DNA from 3 places in the Anoxybacillus sp. P3H1B genome. Region 2 is predicted to be linked to each of the others. Evidence: riboswitches for the same ligand, from Rfam matches in the RefSeq annotation. Region 2 holds a riboswitch; each other region holds the start of a gene.
What was found. A riboswitch is a leader RNA that binds a small molecule or an ion and turns the genes downstream of it on or off. The one in region 2 is predicted to bind lysine.

Region 1 (6,590 bases), on a different contig from region 2:
TTCGATTCGCCGAGAGGTTTTCTAGCAATGAAACGAATGGCAGAAGAACGTACGGAATGGACGGCGTAGATCGGGGCGTTTCATTGACAAAGAGAGGATTTTTCGCTACAATGGCTTCGAATTCGACCGATAAAGGATTTGATGACAAGTGGCGGATAGAGAGGAAATTTTGCAATCATTAAAGCTATTTATTGTGCTGTCAAGAGCGTACCGTGCTGTTAATGATCAAGTAAATAAATCCATTCAGTCGTTCGGCGTGAACCCTACGGAGTTTGCTGTGTTGGAATTGCTATATCATAAGGGGGATCAGCCATTGCAGCAAATTGGCGGGAAAATTTTACTGGCAAGCGGCAGCATCACATATGTTGTCGATAAATTAGAGCAAAAAGGGCTAATTATGCGCAAAGCATGTGAAAAGGACCGCCGTGTAACTTATGCTTCGATTACGGATAAGGGAAAAGCTTTTATTGAAAAGGTATTTCCGGAGCATGAACAAACGATCCATGAAACACTTTCCGGATTAACGATTGAAGAGAAAGAACAGGTTATTGAGTTATTGAAAAAAATGGGATACGGTGCGAAACAGCAATAAGTACGGATGGTGAAAGCGCCAGCGGATCAAAGATTCGCTGGCGCTTTTTTATAATGGGTGGCGGGCGCGCGTTCTTTTTTGATAAAGAGAGAGGAGGGACTATAGATAAAAGATAAAGAGAGGGAGAAACCCCTCTTTTTTGGATTAAGCTGACAGTCTTTTTTTCGCGTTTTTTTCTTTGTCTACTGCTTTTTTTACAAGCGGATAAAAAATGATGCCGCTTGCGAGCAACGCAACGCCAAGCATAAAGGTTTTGATGTCAGATGTTCCCGCGATAATGACCCAAATGGAATAAATAGTGGCCAGTGCTGCAATGACTCCATCCGTGATTCGCTGCTTTGTATTGGTTTCATATGTCTCTCCTGTCCATGTGAGCTTGAGCTGAAAGACAGAAGCGATAAAGTAAGGAACAAGATAAGCGAGTGTCGCAATATAAATGACAAAATCAAATGCAGCTGACATCGAATGAGAGATCGTTGAGAAAATGAAAATTTGCGCTAATCCATTTGACAAAACTAAAGCGAGTTTCGGCATTCCTTTTTTGTTTTCTTTTAAGAAAGCAGGGATAAATAATCCTTGCTTCGCGGCTTGATATGGAACTTCCGCGCTTAATAGCACCCAGCCGAGCGTCGAGCCAAGAAGGCTGATGAGGCCAAGTCCAGCTAAGATGTATGCGCCGCTTGGTCCTAAAATGGTTTGAATCGCATCCACTAAAGGCTTCTCTGAATGAATCAACTGTTTTTGCGGAAGCAAGCCCATTACAAGCACACTTATGCCAATGTAAATGATGAGAGCAATCAGCAAACCAAGAATGGTTGCCCGTTTGACATCTGTTTGCTTGCGTGCACGTGAAGCGAACACAATCGCAGATTCCACTCCGACAAATGCCCATAATGTCGCAACGGCCGCGCCGGTCACTTGCCCGAACAGGCTAACGGAATGGCCTGCTTCATCGTAACGCGGAGCGACGATAGAGCCGATGTTGCTTTTATCAAATGCAAATAAGCTTATGGCAATAAATAAAAAGAAGCCGAGTACCTTTGCCGAAGTGGCTATGAAATTTAGTTTTCCGGCTCCCTCGATGCCGCGCAAAATAATAAAGTGCATTCCCCATAATAGAGCGGTACAAACCATAAATGTAAGGAGGTTGCCGAGTTTGATCGGTGTAGCGCCTACCATAAATACGGTTTGTTTGCTTGTTAAAATCGGAAAGAATGTGGATAAATAACTCGTAAATGTCGTAATAATGGCCACGTTTCCAGCAAAATTTCCAATCCAATAGCCCCAGGAAGACATAAATCCCGATAAAACCGAGGCGTTTGAGCCCTTTGGAAACAATTCCTTCGCGTAAATTTGCGGCCCGCCATTTAACGCAGGCTTGCGAATCGCTAAATTGCCAAAGACAAGAGCGGTCATTAGCACTCCGCCACCTGTTAATAGCCAAGCTAAAATGACCCCTAAAGGGCTCGCGGCTTCTGAAAGTGAACGAGGAAGCATAAAAATTCCTGATCCAACCATATTCCCAACGACAAGCGCCGTTAATACCCAGAGACCTAGTTTATTTTGCTGCAATATAACCCCTACTCCTTTCTGATTTGCGCATTTATCAAAAAAAAAATACACCCTTAAGTTTTCAACGGGTGCATGTGACATCCGCATCGAACTTAATGTAGATAGCGCTCCATCGCTTCCATATAAGATAAGCGATGGCAGTCCTGACTCTATTCGAATGCAGGCCCAGCTTGCGGCGCCAGAGTACGCTGCAAACTTCGGCAATGGATCCTTTCGTTTGAAGTCATCGGTTCCTCTGTCCCTCATTCAAACTACTTTTATCCATTGCAACCTCTATCTCATCTAAGTTGACGAGAAGAAAAAATATTCAATTACCTTGATAATCATACACGATTCGACAATATTCGTCAATATGCTTTTATCTGAAGCATGAACAGGAATTTTTAGCAAACAAGTGGAATATAACTAAGGTTAGAAATTTTTGAGGAAAAGGAAGGGATGGATTTGAAGTTTTCCGAGTTTCTATATAAACGCCCTGACATGGAAAAACTAAAGACAGAATTTCAAGCGGCATTGCAGGCGTTTCAGCAGGCCCTGCATGCGGAAGAGCAGGATGAAGCGATGAAGCAAATCAATAAACTGCGCAACGAATTTAGCACGATGGCGCAAATTTGCTATATTCGCCATACGGTTGATACAAATGATGATTTTTATAAGCAGGAGCAAGATTTTTTCGATGAGGTGGATCCGATTGTCAAAGGCCTTGTCAACGAATATTATGAGGCGCTCGTCGCCTCCCGATTTCGTTCGGAGCTCGAAAAACGCTGGGGAAAACAGTTATTTGCACTTGCGGAAACAGAGCTTAAAACGTTTTCTCCTGAGATTGTCGCGGATTTACAGTTAGAAAATAAGCTAGCAAGCGAGTATACGAAATTGGTAGCCTCCGCAAAAATTTTATTTGAAGGACAAGAATACACGTTGGCACAGCTGCAGCCGTTTGTGGAGTCGCCTGATCGGCAAATGCGGAAGCGGGCAAATGAAGCGCGATTTGCCTTTTTTGAAACGCATGAGGAACAATTTGACCATATTTACGATCAGCTTGTCAAAGTGCGTACAAGCATTGCAAAAAAACTAGGGTTTAACAACTTTATTGAACTTGGATATGCAAGGTTGGGACGGACCGATTATAATGCTGAAATGGTTGCGCGATTCCGTGAGCAGGTGAAAGCTTATATTGTGCCGTTAGCAGAAAAGCTGTATGAACGCCAGAGGAAAAGAATTGGCGTTGAGAAGCTGAAATATTACGATGAAGCGTTTTCATTCCCGACGGGCAATCCGATTCCAAAAGGGGATGCAAAGTGGATTATCGAAAACGGCCGAAAAATGTATGAAGAGCTGTCACCAGAAACAGGCGAGTTTTTCCGGTTTATGATTGAAAATGAATGGATGGATCTTTTGGCCAAAAAAGGGAAAGCAAGCGGTGGTTACTGCACATATATAGAAGAATATAAAGCGCCATTTATTTTTGCGAATTTTACTGGCACGTCCGGCGATATTGATGTTCTCACCCATGAAGCGGGCCACGCTTTTCAAGTGTATGAAAGCCGCCATTACGAAATTCCAGAGTATAATTGGCCGACGTTAGAGGCGTGTGAAATCCATTCCATGAGCATGGAGTTTTTCACATGGCCATGGATGGAGCTGTTCTTTAAAGAAGATACGAAAAAATATCAATTTCATCATTTAAGCTCGGCTGTGCTGTTTCTGCCATACGGGGTGGCGGTTGATGAATTCCAGCACTTCGTTTATGAAAATCCGGAGGCAACACCAGCGGAACGGAAGAGAAAATGGCGGGAAATCGAACGAAAATACATGCCAACAAGGGATTACGATGGCCATGATTATTTGGAACGCGGCGGTTTTTGGCAACGGCAAAGCCATATTTATACAACGGCTTTTTATTATGTTGACTATACGCTTGCGCAAATGTGTGCATTTCAGTTTTGGAAGCGTTCAAGAGAAAACTATCAGGAAGCGTGGCGCGATTATTTAACGCTTTGCCGTGAGGGAGGAAGCAAGTCATTTACCAAACTTGTACAAGTGGCTCATTTAATATCGCCATTTGCAGATGGTTGCGTTCAGTCGGTTATGGAAGAAATTGAGCAGTGGCTGGACAGCGTCAATGATCAACAACTATAAAAATGACCGATTTGCTTGATTGGAAGGCTGGCTAGCTTTTTTTGGCCAGCTTTTTTCTATAGAGGATAGGAAGCAACTGTTGTAGGTTTTCTTCCTTTTTTTGTCGAGCTCATGTAGAAATGCAAAGGGAATAGGATATGAAGAAAAGGAGAGAAAGATGAGGAACATTCGCAAAGCCACGCTCGAAGATGCCAAAGCGATCGCGCATGTGCAAGTGGAAAGGTGGAAAACGACCGACAAAGGAATTTACAGAAGTTAAATGTGACAGAAAGGGAAGAACGGTGAAAACAGGGAATGCGGCAAGACCATCACCATATTTTGGTTGTGGAGGAGCACGGGATGGTGTGCGTCTTTGTTTCCGACGGGAACAATCGCTTAAAAGAAGGAACGCTTGCAGAGTACGAAGGAGAGCTGTACGCCATTTATTTACTAAAAGAAGCGCAGCGAAAAGGATATGGAAAAAACCTGTGAGTGCGTTCATCAAAGATTTGTGGAACGATGGAATTCGCTCGATGATCGTTTGGGTACTCAATGATAACCCTTCGAAACATTGTTGCGAACGTTTAGGCGGAACGATGGTCGGAGAAGAGACGATCAACATTGGTGGCAAAGTTCTTAAAGAAATCTGTTGCGGATGGAGGGACTGGAATCGTTATTGTAGCGGAGAAAGGGGCTGTTTTCGGCCATGAGGTTGAACGGTCGAGAATAAAGTCTCTAAAAATTCTTTATTTGATGAGTGAGTACTCACTTTATTTTTATTCGAGAGCAAGTTATAATGAAGTGAGTAATCACTCATTTTTGGTGAGATGGAGGAATAAAGATGGCAGCGAAACCGTGCATTTGTGTTGAGCATGTGTCGAGAGTATTTGGAAAAAAGAAAGTTCTTGATGACATTGCCCTTGCTGTGGAGAGGGGAGAAATTTTTGGAATGCTAGGTCCATCAGGAGCGGGGAAAACGACTTTAGTGAAATTAATCGCGGGAATTGATCAAGCAACGGAAGGCACGATTCATGTGTTTGATGTCAAAATGCCTCATTTACAAGCGATGAAGCGCATCGGATTTATGGCGCAATCAGATGCATTATACGAAGAATTGACAGCGCTTGAAAACCTGCAATTTTTTTCTGCTATTTATGGATTGAGGGGAAAAAGGCAAAAGGAGCGCATTGAAGAAGTGGCGGAGCTTGTCCATTTAACAGAGCATTTGAAAAAAACGGTGCACCATTATTCAGGAGGAATGAAACGACGGTTGTCTTTGGCTGCTTCTTTGTTGCACGAACCAGAAGTGTTAATTTTAGATGAGCCGACAGTAGGAATCGATCCTGTGCTTCGCCAATCGATTTGGGCAGAACTTGAGCGCATTCGCCAGCAAGGAACAACGATTGTGGTAACGACTCACGTCATGGATGAAGCGGAGAAATGTCAAAGGCTGGCGATGATTCGTGACGGACGCTTGATTGCTGTAGGAAGTCCGAATGAATTAAAAGAAAAGACTCATTCCGAGACGATTGAACAGGCATTTTTATATTTTGGAGGTGCGCATCAATGAGAGTACGCGCGATTGTGATTCGGATTATCCGTCAATTTTTTCGTGATAAGCGGACGCTTGGACTCATGATTTTAGCGCCGATGTTTGTCCTATTTTTAATGAATTTAGTCTTTAATGGTGAAGAATATAAACCAACGATTGCAGTGGATCAAGCCGTCCCTGTGGCGCTTGCTGAAAAGCTGCAAAAAAATGATGCCCATATCAAGTGGATGGGCAAACAGACAGCGAAAGCTCAGTTAAACAAGCAACAAATTGACGCTTTTATTGAAATGAAAGAAGGAATGCCGCAAATGACATTGGAGGGAAGCGATCCGACGGCTAACAAAGCCGTTCTGATGTCTGTGCAAAAAACGCTTCAACAGCTAACTCCGCAGACAAAAACGATGAAGCTTGACACCATCTATTTGCACAGATCGGAAGAGATGGCGTTATTTGATAACTTTGGCCCTGTGCTGATTGGCTTTTTTATTTTCTTTTTTGTCTTTTTAATCGCTGGCGTTTCTTTTTTACGAGAACGGACGAGAGGAACATTAGAGCGTCTGTTGGCAACGCCGTTAAAACGATGGGAGATTGTGGTTGGTTATGTGATCGGTTTTGGCATTTTCACCACATTTCAAGCCAGCTTGATTTCGTGGTTTGCGATTCATGTGCTTGATATGATGATGGAAGGGTCGTTTTTGTATGTGCTGCTGATTACTTTTTTGCTATCGATGACGGCGCTAACGCTTGGGACATTAT
Region 2 (6,590 bases):
TGCTGACAGAAGCGATTGAAGGCGGAATTACGATGTTTCAATTTCGCGAAAAGGGCAAAGGGGCTCTTTCGAAAAAGGAGCAGTATGCATTAGCCAAAGAGTTGCAAGCGCTTTGCCGGAAGCACCATATTCCGTTTATTGTGAATGATGATGTGGAGCTAGCATTAGAGCTTGATGCTGATGGGGTCCATATTGGACAAGACGATGAACGGGCAGATGTCGTACGAAAAAAAATAGGAAATAAAATTCTCGGCGTTTCAGCTCATAATTTGGCAGAAGCGAAACGCGCCATTGAGCAAGGCGCTGACTATCTTGGAGTCGGTCCTATTTTTCCAACCAGCACAAAAGAAGATGCAAAAGAGGCACAAGGAACGGCCGTTCTTCGTCTTATGCGTGAGCATGGTCTGTCGATACCGATCGTGGGCATTGGCGGAATTACCGCGAACAACGCAAAGAAGGTTATTGCCGCTGGAGCAGACGGGGTGTCTGTCATTAGCGCGATCAGTTTAGCTCCTTCTCCTAAAAAAAGTGCGGAATGGCTGGCAAGAGCGGTTTCTGAAGCACTGAACGAATAAGGATGTCGATCATTGGACTACTCCATATCCCGACAGAAGACTATGGCCTCAAGGAACATGACGGACATCGCTTCATGAGTTAGAGAGAGAAATGTCGGTTGGCATTGGCCAAAGTAGTGGAATCACAAGAATCTATGTGCTATTCTATACTTGTAAGTGGTTCTTGGAAAAACTGAAGATAGAGGATTGTGACAAGGAACACCGTCCGTTACGTAAAAGCTTCAACGTTCCCTTGTCTGTGCACGGTTCGAAGCAACGAAAACCGAGCCCAGTCGAACGTGTGAAGCGGACGAATGTACAAGCTTTCTTGTCGTTTCCCGTTGGAACAACGGGGAAGGTCTGCTAGCTGAAAAACCGAAGGATGTTTCCATGTTCGCAGGAATCTCCCACTTTGAAGCGAAAGTGGTAGTAATTCAAAGATGATATGATATAATGGAAAAGGAAAAGACGAAAATGAAGCGCATGGAGTGAATGATATGAACATAGGATTTGGCGAGATTGCCTTGATCGTATTTTTTGCCCTGTTACTTTTCGGCCCGAAAAAGCTGCCAGAGCTTGGACAAGCAGCTGGAAAAACGCTCCGCGAATTTAAAAATGCTACAAAAGGCATCATGGATGACGAAGAACAGAAAACGAAAAAGCACGACTGAAAAAACCGCTTGGCATAGCCGAGCGGTTTTTTAGTCTAATTCACATTCTTTGAGGGGAACGACCTTTGTCTTTTTCACGATTTTATAGCCAAGCCAAACCGCTAAAAACAATGGCAGTCCAATGTAGGAAACGAGAATGCCGTACCAATCGATTGACTTCCCCATAAAGGCCCCATAGTTCTGTCCCAAAATGACAATCGTGCAAAGCACTAGAGCGAACAATGGTCCAAATGGAAACCATTTGGCTTTATAAGGAAGATCATTGAGATCGCGCCCTTGCGCGGCATATGCTTTGCGGAAACGGTAGTGACTGACCGCGATGCCTAGCCACGCAATGAATCCCGACATACCAGAGGCATTTAATAACCATACATAAACGGTGCCATCGCCAAAGAACGAAGCCAAAAAAGCAAGCGTTCCTAGTGAAGCTGTGACTAGTAATGCATTAACAGGAACACCGCGGTGATTTAGCTTGGCCAGAAATTTTGGCGCTTTTCCTTCTTTTGCTAGATCCCAAAGCATTCGAGTAGACGCATACATACCGGAATTTCCGGCTGATAAAACCGCTGTTAAAATGACGGCGTTCATAACGGATGCAGCCAACGCAATGCCAGCTTTATCAAAGACGAGAGTAAATGGGCTGACCGTAACGTCGCTATTCGCTAGATTTTCATTTGTATACGGAATAAGCAGCCCGATTGCTAAAATAGCCAGTATATAAAATAGCAAAATACGCCAAAATACTTGACGAATGGCGCGAGGAATGTTTCGTTTCGGATCCTCGCTTTCACCGGCTGCAACCCCAAGCAGCTCTGTTCCTTGGAAAGAAAATCCTGCGGCCATAAAAATGCCGAGAGTCGCCATGAACCCACCATGGAACGGAGCGTCGTCGATGGTGAAGTTTCTAAATCCAACCGCTTCACCACCCATAATACCTACAATCATGAAAAAGCTGACAATAAGAAAAATAATAACCGTTACTACTTTAATAAGGGAAAACCAATATTCGGCTTCACCAAATCCTTTTACAGATAAATAGTTAAGTAAAAACATAATCACTAAGCATAATGCGCTCCATAAAAGTGAAGGGCTATTCGGAAACCAAAATTTCATGATCATAGTCACAGCCGAGAGTTCTGCGGCAATTGTAATGGCCCAGTTATACCAGTAGTTCCATCCTAAAGCAAATCCGAGAGCAGGATCGACAAATTTCGTTGCATACGTACTAAACGTTCCGGTAACGGGCATATAAGCGGCCATTTCCGCAAGGCTGGTCATCAAAAAATATACCATCACTCCAATCGCGATATACGCTATGAGCGCTCCACCCGGTCCAGCGGTATGAATCGCTCCGCCGCTTGCTAAAAACAACCCAGTACCAATCGTTCCCCCAAGAGAAATCATTGTTAAATGCCTTGTTTTTAGCTTTCGTTGCAGCTGGTTAGGCGAAGCCGGTGTGGCGGCTTCCTGTTTTTGAATGACGCTTTCCATGTTTTCATCGCTCCTTTTTTTCATGTTGTCATGGAAAGGAGCCGGGCAATAAAAAAAGCCGCCGAAGGAGATTCGGCGGCAATGCAATCATTACCCGTATCAACCCTTCCGTGAAGATAGCGCCCCACGGTTGCTTTACGCAAACCGTGACAGTGCTGCCCCTATTCGGTGACAGCCCCAGTTCGCACATCCAGAGAAATGTGCCAACTTCGGCGGCTTTTCCCTTCGAGCGAAGTCTTCAATGTTCTCTGCATCTCGTTCGCTGTACTCATAAAAGCCGCAACCTCTACCTCATCGGGTGAATGAGGATGCTATTCATTTTGTTCCATGATGATTATAAAACAATTTTTGTACAAAAACAATATTTATTTATGCTTCAATCGCAAAAAAGCCAAACCCTTCTATGTTTACTATATACGTGGAATAGAGCGAGAGGCATGGAACGATAGAAATCCTGTTTCGTGAACTACTCACCACTTAGCTAAAGCTTGAAGTGGGAGCTTCTCAGTTCCACGACGAAAGCCGCCTTTCGTCTCCCTGAGCGTGACTTCGGGTCGTTCCAACCCTAGATGTCCGACAATTCGGAGTTCTTTTGTACCTTGGATATTTTACGCATGGAAGGATCAGCTTGGTTTTCGCATTTTATTTTCTCCATGCAACCTCCTATATCTAGTTATGAAAGAACGACATAGGTTTATTTTACCACAGGGTCAGACAATTGAACAGGCAAAAGCCTGTCCTTGTCCGAAGTCGATTCATCTCCCACTTTCATCAAGCTTCGCAAGATTTAGAAATGGGAGACTTCTCGACTGAAGAATGTTAAAACGACCAATGGTAAATAAGCAAAGAAAAAAGGATTCACGATATAAGTGAATCCTTTTTTCTTTATTATTCTGACATTTCTACAAGTTTTTTCGATAATAATAACAGAACAAAGCCAAGAACAATGGTAATGCCGCCAATTAAGCTGAAAATTTCTAGATAGCCTAATGACTCCGTAAAAGCTGCTAATTGACCTGCTAAAATATTCGCGATACCAGTTGCTGATAACCAAACTCCCATTAGCAGGGAAGCGAGACGAATCGGTGCGATGCGGCTTGTAAGTGATAGCCCAACCGGTGATAGGCAAAGCTCACCAAGCGTATGCAAAAAGTATGTTAAAACAATAAATAATGCATTTGCTTTTACCGTAATGTGTTGCTCGTCGCTTCCGGTTTGCAGCAGAGCAGGAACCAAAACAGCAAATCCGAGACCAAGCAAAATCATACCTAATCCCATCTTTGTCGGAGCTGATAAATCACCGCGTTTAGAGTTAGCCAATTTTACCCATAATGCAGATAAAACGGGTGTTAATAGAACGATAAATAATGGATTTAATGATTGAAACCAAGAGGTTGGCATGGTCCAGCTGCCGATGGATTTATCGACGAACTTATCGGTATACAATGTAAGCGAGCTTCCTGCTTGTTCGAAGCCAGCCCAGAAAAAGACAACAAAGCACATTAAAATTAAGATCACACGAATGCGCTGTTTTTCTTTTTTTGTTAACGGCTCTTTTGGCGCAGTTGAAGCTGTTTTCTGTTTGCCAATCGGCTTTTTGCCGATTTCTCCTAGATAACGATTTCCTAATAGATTAAAAAATACTTGACCAATTATCATACCGATGGATGCGGCAAGGAAACCATATTTAAATCCATACTGCACGACGCCATTGACAGTCGTTTTAAAATAATCTTCAGCTAAAAATCCACAGATCAGCGGAGCAAAAAAGGCGCCGATGTTAATTCCCATATAGAAAATGGTAAAGGCTGCATCGCGGCGCTTGTCATTTGGTCCGTACAATTCACCGACAAGCGTCGAAATATTAGGTTTAAAGAAACCGTTTCCGATAATTAATAGTAAAAGCCCCGTATATAACCCTATTTTTGTATTGACCGCAAACAGTATAAGATTGCCGACGGCCATAATAATTCCGCCGATGGTAATAGCTAAGCGACGACCTAAAAAGCGGTCAGAAAGGTATCCACCGATAATAGGGGTAAAATAAACAATCCCTGTAAAGAACCCATAAATACTTACGGCGATTCTTTGATCAAATCCTAAACCGCCACTAATGGTTGCTGTCGTTAAATAAAGAACTAGGATCGCCCGCATTCCATAGTAGCTAAAACGCTCCCAAATCTCGGTGAAGAATAAAAGATAAAGCCCGGGAGGATGTTTTTTGCTTTGTTCCTGTTGCATCGGTTGAACCTCAGGTAATGCTCCCATTTTTCTTCCTCCTAAATTGATGATCGTGCAAAGAACATTTTATTTTATAAAATATCTATAAGTCAATAAAATTATATAGAAATAGAAAAATATAAACTTTTAAACTTATCTTTATCGATTTAATAGTGTTATTAATCTAAATATTATATTATTTGTATAATGAATCTTTCCATCATACTCTATATACTAGCTATTTCGTTCAATGGAAACAGGGCATTCATGGTGCTTGTTCAATTCATACTCGTTTGAGGAAGAAATGTTGACCCATTCCATTGGATGGCATCGCTTAAATGAAAAGATCGAAAGGTTCGTTCCATTTTCTCTATAGTTTCTCCATATAAACGGAATAATAGTTCTATTTTTAGGCGATCCATGCGCCTTGGAAAATGTTGTGTATGGTCTTGAAAGCTTAGGATTATGGATAAAAAAGTGAACAAATAGTGGTCAAGTTTTCTGAGATGCGCTACGATAAGATACGGAAGGAGGAGAAAGATTGAAGAAATACCTCATGGCGCTTTTGACTGCTTTTGCGGTTCTCGTGTTAACGGGATGCCAATCATCTTCAGAAAAAATTCCAGCTATTGTTCAACGGGTCATTGATGGGGATACGTTAAAAGTTGCAGTCGGAAGCAAAGAAGAAACCGTCCGTTTATTGTTGGTTGACACACCTGAATCTGTACATCCGACCAAGCCCGTGCAGCCGTTTGGCGTGGAGTCAAGTCAATATGTGAAGCAATTACTGCCATCAGGGACAAAGGTGGAGCTGGAATTGGATGTGAGAGAACGAGACAAATACGGCCGGTTGCTAGCCTATGTATGGATCGGAAACAAAATGCTTAATGAGCTGCTGCTGGAGCAGGGCTATGCTCGGGTGGCTTACGTATTTGAGCCTAATACGAAATATGTCGATGAATTCCGGCAAATTCAGGAGAAAGCCAGGGAGAAGCAACTGGGGATTTGGTCAATAGAAAATTATGCAACAGATCAAGGATTTAACGATCAAGCTTCTTCTTCATCATCGTGCTCCAAGCCAATGATTAAAGGCAATATTTCAAAAAGCGGAGAAAAAATTTATCATGTTCCTGGAAGTCCGCAATATAAGGTAACAAAGGCAGAAAGAATGTTTTGTACTGAGAAAGAGGCACAAGATGCAGGATTTCGCAAACCGCTACGCTAAATCCCTCTCTCCATATTAAGGGGAGAGGGATTTAGTTTGAACTGGGAAGGGAAATCATAAAGGAAGTAACATGCTGATTGGAAGAGCAGGTGATTTGGCCGCCATGATCTTCAATAATTTTTTTACATACATACAGGCCGATTCCTGTGCCAAGCTTTTTCGTTGTGAAAAATGGCTCAAAGATGGCGTGAATGGCTTCCGAAGGAATCATTGGACCGTTATTAGAAATCATGATGGCAATCTTTCCGTCCATCAATGACACATCAATATTGATCCGCCGCGGCTTTTCCTTTTCTTTGACCGCCTCGATGGAATTGAGAAGAATATTCATGATGACCTGTTTGAGCTGATTCCTATAGACAAATACAGTCAATGTTGAATCGATATTGGTAGACACATCGACATCTTCATCCACAAAGCTTGGGTACA
Region 3 (6,590 bases), on a different contig from region 2:
GCTCCGTGAGGGGGTTGAAACGGTCTTTTTCTTTGCAGCCATCACAGGAGGAAATATCAGTGCCGCTATGCAAGGCTGGGGAGCCATTACTGGTGTGCTGCTTGCTGCGCTAGTAAGCTATTTCTTCTTTAAAGGAACGATGCGCATTCCGCTCAAAACCTTTTTTAAAGTCACAGGAGCTTTTATTCTATTGATTGCAGCCGGTCTGCTCGTTCAAGCGATTTCAATGCTGCAAGATTTAAATATTATTGGTAGCGTGATGCCTCATGTATATGATTTAACATGGCTGCTGCCTGAACATCCTATTGATTATGAGCACTATATTCGTGATCACGGGGTGCATCCGCTGCTTTCAGGGAACATCGGCGTCTTTTTAAAAGCGTTATTTGGCTATTCAGCGATGCCTTCTCTTGAAGAAATCGTTGCTTATATTGGTTATTTTGTCGTCATTTCTTTGCTCATTAATAGTCGACACGCAAAAAAGGGGGAACCAACAAGCGCTGATTCGCAAACGCTTGAACCCAAAACGAAGCAAATTATGTAAAAAGTACAGGACATAAAGGTCTTGTACTTTTTCATTTGTGAAGGTGAATGAGATGAAAAAATATTTTCTGGGAAATCATCGATATATGTCATATTTTGGTTTTTTAGCACTGGTTTTGCTGTTTGGAATTGAAATCTACTATGCAAGTCCATATGCTGCATCGTGGGACCAAGTGGATTTTGCCTTTGCTTTAGACCGCTATGATTTATTAGCGATGCAACCTCATTTTCCTGGCTATCCTTATTTTGTTTTGGGAGGAATGCTCGTTCATTCGTTTGTCGCTAATCCGGCAAAAGCTTTATCCGTTTTTAATGTGATGATGCTCGCGTCAGCTTCAGTGCCTATTTTTTTGCTGGCAACACAATATAGTTCAAAAGAAAAAGCATGGATTGTTACAGTGCTAGTGCAATCAGCTAGCTATGTCGTATTGATTTGTCTTCAGCCGATGTCGGACGGAGCGGCATTAGCGGTTTTATGGTGGTATCTATGGGCGATTGAGCGGGCCAAAACTAGGCTTTCTTGGCACGCTCAACTATTGTCTTTGTTTGTATTTAGTTTGCTGTTAGGCATCCGGCTTTCATACGCTCCTTTTGCCCTTGCTTTCGCTTTTGTATGGTATGAAGATTGGCGAAAATATCGAAGAATCTCCCGTTTATTGCTCTTTATTTGTTTTGCCGCCATTTTTCAATCCATTTGGATCATAGGGGTTGCTATGACAGAAGGAGGCTTGATGAGCTTTATTAAACTGGCTTTTTCGTTTACGAATGGGCATTTTCAGGAATGGGGAGGAACGGCCGCAACGGATCAGCAGTCGCTTTGGGAGCGAACAAGCTATTTTTTATTTCATAATATGGTTTGGATTGGTCTCTCTAGTCGTACTTTCGTCTTGTTGACAATATATATCGCGTTATTCGTTTGGGCGTTTTACTCTGTCCGACGCTTCTCTTTTCCGCGCTGGCTGCTTATTTGCATTTTTATGTATGGGATTTGGGCTTTGTTTGCTCAAAATATTGAGAAGCCGCGCCATGCTCTTCCCATTGTTCACTTTTTACTTTTTTATGGATGGCTTCGTTTTTTGGACAGAGGGATGCCGGCGTATAAGAAGCTGTTTGCTCTCGCTGTTCTTGTGATCCAGCTTGTTGTTGGCACATGGAACTTGCGTGAGCAAGCCTTACACTTGCCAGCCACCTATCAATTAGCATATGATTTACAACAGAGGAAGGAACGGTTTGTTTTGTACACATGGGAAGAAGCGAGGGTGCTCGAATACCTTCGTGTTACCTTTCCGTATGAACAAGCCTTGCATTTTTCATTTTTTTTACAACATCAAACGAACTATCCACATGCTAAAATTTATATAACGGATCATGTAGTGAAGGGATTCCAGTCACAAGGTGTATCGCTGACCGGACATTTGCGGAAAATCAAAACGTATGATTCAAGTAAGCTGGCGGATCCGGTATACGGCAAAATTACACTTTATGAATGGAAAGACTAAGCATTGGAGTGATTATGATGCATGATCACTTAAAAGAGAAGCTATCGGTTTTGCCAGAGCAGCCCGGCTGCTATTTAATGAAAGATAAAAATGGCACAGTGATTTATGTAGGAAAAGCGAAAGTATTAAAAAACCGTGTTCGTTCTTATTTTACTGGAACGCATGATGGAAAGACGCTGCGCCTTGTGAATGAAATAGCGGATTTTGAATATATTGTGACCTCATCAAATATTGAAGCGCTTATTTTAGAAATGAATTTAATCAAAAAATACGATCCAAAATATAATGTCATGCTCAAAGATGATAAAAGCTATCCATTTATTAAAATTACAGCTGAGGAGCATCCACGTCTCATTATTACAAGAAAGGTAAAAAAAGATCGCGGCAAATATTTTGGACCGTATCCGAACGTGCAGGCTGCAAATGAGACTAAAAAATTGCTCGATCGCATGTATCCGCTTCGCAAGTGCGCGTCCCTGCCGAACCGCGCCTGTCTTTATTATCATATGGGACAATGTCTCGCTCCGTGTATCTATTCGGTTTCGGAACAACAAAATAAAGAAATAGTGGAACAGATTGTCCGTTTTTTAAACGGGGGACACCAAGACATAAAAAAAGAATTGGTTGAAAAAATGAACAAAGCAGCAGAAGCCCTTGAATTTGAACGAGCTAAAGAATACCGTGATCAAATTGCGCATATTGAAGCGATGATGGAAAAACAGAAAATGACGATGAAGGATTTTGTTAACAGAGATGTGTTCGGCTACTCCTATGACAAAGGATGGATGTGCGTCCAAGTCTTTTTTATTCGTCAAGGAAAGCTAATCGAGCGGGATGTTTCGATCTTTCCGCTGCATCAAGATCCCGATGAAGAGCTGCTCACATTTTTAGGACAATTTTACTCCAAGGAGAATCATTTTAAGCCAAAAGAAGTAATCCTGCCGCTTGAGGTTGACGGAAGCTTGGCTGAGCAGTTGCTCCAGGTGCCTGTTATTCAGCCGAAAAGAGGAAAGAAAAAAGAGCTGGTCGATCTTGCGAGTAAAAATGCAGCGATCGCTTTAAAAGAGAAGTTTTATCTTATTGAACGCGATGAAGAACGAACGGTTAAAGCGGTTGAAAACTTAGGAGTTGCGTTGAACATTCCAACACCGCATCGAATCGAAGCGTTTGATAATTCTAATATCCATGGGGCTGATCCGGTTTCGGCGATGGTGGTGTTTATCGACGGCAAGCCTGAGAAAAAAGAATATCGCAAATATAAAATTAAAACTGTGAAGGGGCCAGATGATTATGAATCAATGCGCGAGGTTGTACGGCGGCGATATAGCCGTGCTTTAAAGGAACGCCTTCCTCTTCCGGATTTGATTTTAATTGATGGAGGAAAGGGACATCTGGCGGCTGTTCGCGATGTGTTAGAAAATGAGTTGGGCTTGGAAATTCCGCTTGCCGGTCTTGTAAAAGACGACAAGCATCGCACATCGGAATTAATCATGGGAGATCCACCACAAATCGTGCCATTGTCGCGAAACAGCCAAGAATTTTATTTGCTGCAGCGCATTCAGGATGAAGTCCATCGTTTTGCTATTACGTTTCATCGCCAGACGCGAGGAAAATCGTTATTTCAGTCCGCGCTTGACCACATTCCGGGAGTTGGAGAAAAGCGAAAAAAAGCGCTTCTTAAGCATTTTGGCTCTTTAAAAAATATAAAAGAAGCGACGATTGAGGAGCTGCAAAAAGCGGCGATTCCTCGCGCAGTTGCTGAAAAAATTTATGAAAAGCTGCGAGAATAGTATTGTCAATTGGAGAAAAAGCTGATACAATCACCTTAATTGCATATTTATACACTTCTAAGCACAGAAGTGAAGATAGAGGCGCGAACTTCAAGAGTAGGCATTTGGAGGAAAATGGGTTCCAAAGAAAAATGCCGAAAGGGGAGGCTCGCCGAAGTGGGGGAAGTCTCATTGCTTTTCCTGCTGGTCCTGCGTTTAAGAAATGTAGGACTGTCAAGATGACCCATCTTGGAGAGCTATCTCACTGTGTGGAGCGAATTCGTTTCTTTTCTTATTTCGTTATGCACAGCAATGAGAAGCCTCTCATTGCTGTTTTTTATTTGTTTCTATACCGGTATGGATGCTGAAATCAACATTTTAAGAACAAGGGATGAGAAAAATGGGAATGATTGTGCAAAAATTTGGCGGAACGTCTGTAGGATCTATTGAACGTATTCAGCATGTCGCTGATCGAGTAATGAGCGAGGTGCAAAAAGGACATCAAGTGGTCGTTGTCGTTTCAGCGATGGGAAAGACGACGAATCAGCTTGTGGATTTAGCCAAACAGCTAACGTCCCAACCTAGCAAGCGGGAGCTGGATATGCTTCTTTCGACAGGGGAGCAAGTGAGTATTGCCCTATTAGCGATGGCTTTGCAAGAAAAGGGGTATGCAGCTGTTTCTTTAACGGGCTGGCAAGCTGGAATCAAGACAGAGACTGTTCATGGCAATGCCCGCATTATAGATATCGACACAACGAGAATTCATCAATATTTGCAAGCAGGACAAATCGTCATTGTGGCTGGTTTTCAAGGAGTGACGGAAAAGGGAGATATCACGACTCTTGGTCGCGGCGGTTCTGACACGACAGCTGTAGCTTTAGCGGCCGCTCTACAAGCGGATAAGTGCGATATTTATACAGATGTGACAGGAGTGTTTACTACCGATCCGCGCTATGTAAAAGCAGCGAAAAAGCTAGAGGAAATTTCCTATGATGAGATGCTAGAGCTGGCCAATCTTGGAGCAGGAGTGCTTCATCCGCGGGCTGTAGAGTTTGCTAAAAATTATCAAGTATTGCTGGAAGTTCGTTCGAGTATGGAGGAAGAGAGCGGAACAACGGTAAAGGAGGATGTTTCAATGGAACAGCATTTAATTGTCAGAGGGATTGCTTTTGAAGATCAAGTAACAAAAGTGACGGTCCAAGGGCTCCCGCACGAGTTGCCTATGTTGCCAACCGTTTTTACAGCGTTAGCGAATCGCGGGATTAATGTCGATATTATTATTCAAAATACAACCAATAGCGGAGCAGCAGCTGTGTCGTTTTCCATTCGCACAGAGGATTTGCCTGAGACTTTGCAAGTGTTGGAATCATTCAAGGGAGCAAAGATAGAATATGAAAGCCAACTGGCCAAAGTATCGATTGTCGGCTCAGGAATGATCTCTAATCCAGGTGTAGCTGCACAAATGTTTCAAGTGTTAGCGGATAAAGGGATTGAAATAAAAATGGTCAGCACGTCCGAAATCAAAATTTCAACCGTCGTGTCTCAAGAAAATATGGTTGCAGCAGTAGAAGCGTTGCATACGGCGTTTCAATTGGATGAAAAAGCCGCCGTGCGTTCATAACCAGACAAGACCGTACTGCTGGAAATCATGGCAAGCGTTTTGAGAGCGAAGGTGCATTCAATCGTGCTGTGCCGACTGTTTTGACTAAAAAAGCAAGCAAATGCTTGCTTGCCTCAAGTGGTAGACAAAGTCAAAATCGACTTTGTCTACCACCATTTTATACGATTCTTCTATCATAGTGGTAGTTCTACATCAAACTGGCTTGAAGGCGCTTGGCAGACAAGAAACGCCAGCCGAGTGAAGACGCGAAGCGAACCCAAACGTTCATGAGCGACGAATGAGGCCCGTGACGCAGGATGAAGCGTTTGTTAACAGTCTAAGGCAAGCAAATACGTATACTTGCCTTTGTTCTTGTCGTGCATCGATAGGCTAATACAATTGAAAAGGTGCAGAAAATCTGTCTATTCAGCAATTTCGTGTTTACGGTCCCATTTCACAGTAAAAGTCACTTTTTGATCACGCTTTTTTTGCTGCTCATATGCTTCCGAGACGAAGCGTTTTTGCTGTTCAATCTGCTGTGCGAGAAAGCCGGCCTCAAGCTGAAATGAACAGTGAGCATTCATGGCGATCCGAGCGGATACCGCGGGCCCTGTCAGCTCGATTTCTAATTCATCTTGGCGTTCTTTGATGACAGCGAGCGTACCCCATCCTGCTTTTTCAAAAAATAAAATGATGTCATCGAATGTTTCTAAGGGGTAGCAGCGCGCTAAATGCTTTCCCGCCCAATATAAAATGCTGTCGGTTTCTTTGCCAAGCAAATCGGGAAGAAGGACTTCTCGAATTAGATGATATCCAAATAAAGGAATTTCAACGTGCTGTAATGCTTCATAGTGTTCCTGAAATGAATGTGTTTTCACATAATTCCCCTCTTTCTATCAAACATTATAGCCGAACAATGAGAAGAAATCAGTATTTTTCTTTCGATTTTTGCACAAATATTGTTTTAATTTTCAAACGATTGAACATTTTATGAACTCGTTTTCTTGACGCTACTACATTGTGGGAGTACAATGGATGTGACGCGTGATTAATGGAAATGGAAGCATTTACAGTTCTATTAATCATTTAGTTAGTGTGGATGGGGAGTGCATAAATCTTTTATTATCACTATTTAAAAAGGGGGTATACTATATGGCAGGAAATCGAGAATTTTTTTAC

Region 1: another riboswitch for lysine. It lies ahead of AT864_RS04455 (amino acid permease); the one in region 2 lies ahead of AT864_RS09855 (amino acid permease).
Region 3: another riboswitch for lysine. It lies ahead of AT864_RS03030 (aspartate kinase); the one in region 2 lies ahead of AT864_RS09855 (amino acid permease).

Annotation. Positions count from the first base shown of each region.
Region 1 is NZ_LPUG01000011.1:63,433-70,022, forward strand. Features, by position in the region: gene AT864_RS04450 (MarR family winged helix-turn-helix transcriptional regulator) at 149-592, shown strand; gene AT864_RS04455 (amino acid permease) at 737-2,164, opposite strand; lysine riboswitch at 2,259-2,448, opposite strand; gene AT864_RS04460 (M3 family oligoendopeptidase) at 2,609-4,303, shown strand; gene AT864_RS18265 (GNAT family N-acetyltransferase) at 4,598-4,774, shown strand; gene AT864_RS04470 (ABC transporter ATP-binding protein) at 5,124-5,852, shown strand; gene AT864_RS04475 (ABC transporter permease) at 5,849-6,590, shown strand, end outside.
Region 2 is NZ_LPUG01000015.1:138,919-145,508, forward strand. Features, by position in the region: gene thiE (thiamine phosphate synthase) at 1-575, shown strand, start outside; gene AT864_RS09850 (twin-arginine translocase TatA/TatE family subunit) at 1,052-1,225, shown strand; gene AT864_RS09855 (amino acid permease) at 1,256-2,716, opposite strand; lysine riboswitch at 2,826-3,013, opposite strand; gene AT864_RS09860 (peptide MFS transporter) at 3,605-4,984, opposite strand; gene AT864_RS09865 (thermonuclease family protein) at 5,478-6,161, shown strand; gene AT864_RS09870 (histidine kinase N-terminal domain-containing protein) at 6,193-6,590, opposite strand, start outside.
Region 3 is NZ_LPUG01000009.1:551,235-557,824, reverse strand. Features, by position in the region: gene AT864_RS03050 (FTR1 family protein) at 1-544, shown strand, start outside; gene AT864_RS03045 (nucleoporin-interacting protein) at 597-2,042, shown strand; gene uvrC (excinuclease ABC subunit UvrC) at 2,060-3,832, shown strand; lysine riboswitch at 3,901-4,079, shown strand; gene AT864_RS03030 (aspartate kinase) at 4,212-5,432, shown strand; gene AT864_RS03025 (YslB family protein) at 5,834-6,289, opposite strand; gene AT864_RS03020 (succinate dehydrogenase cytochrome b558 subunit) at 6,564-6,590, shown strand, end outside.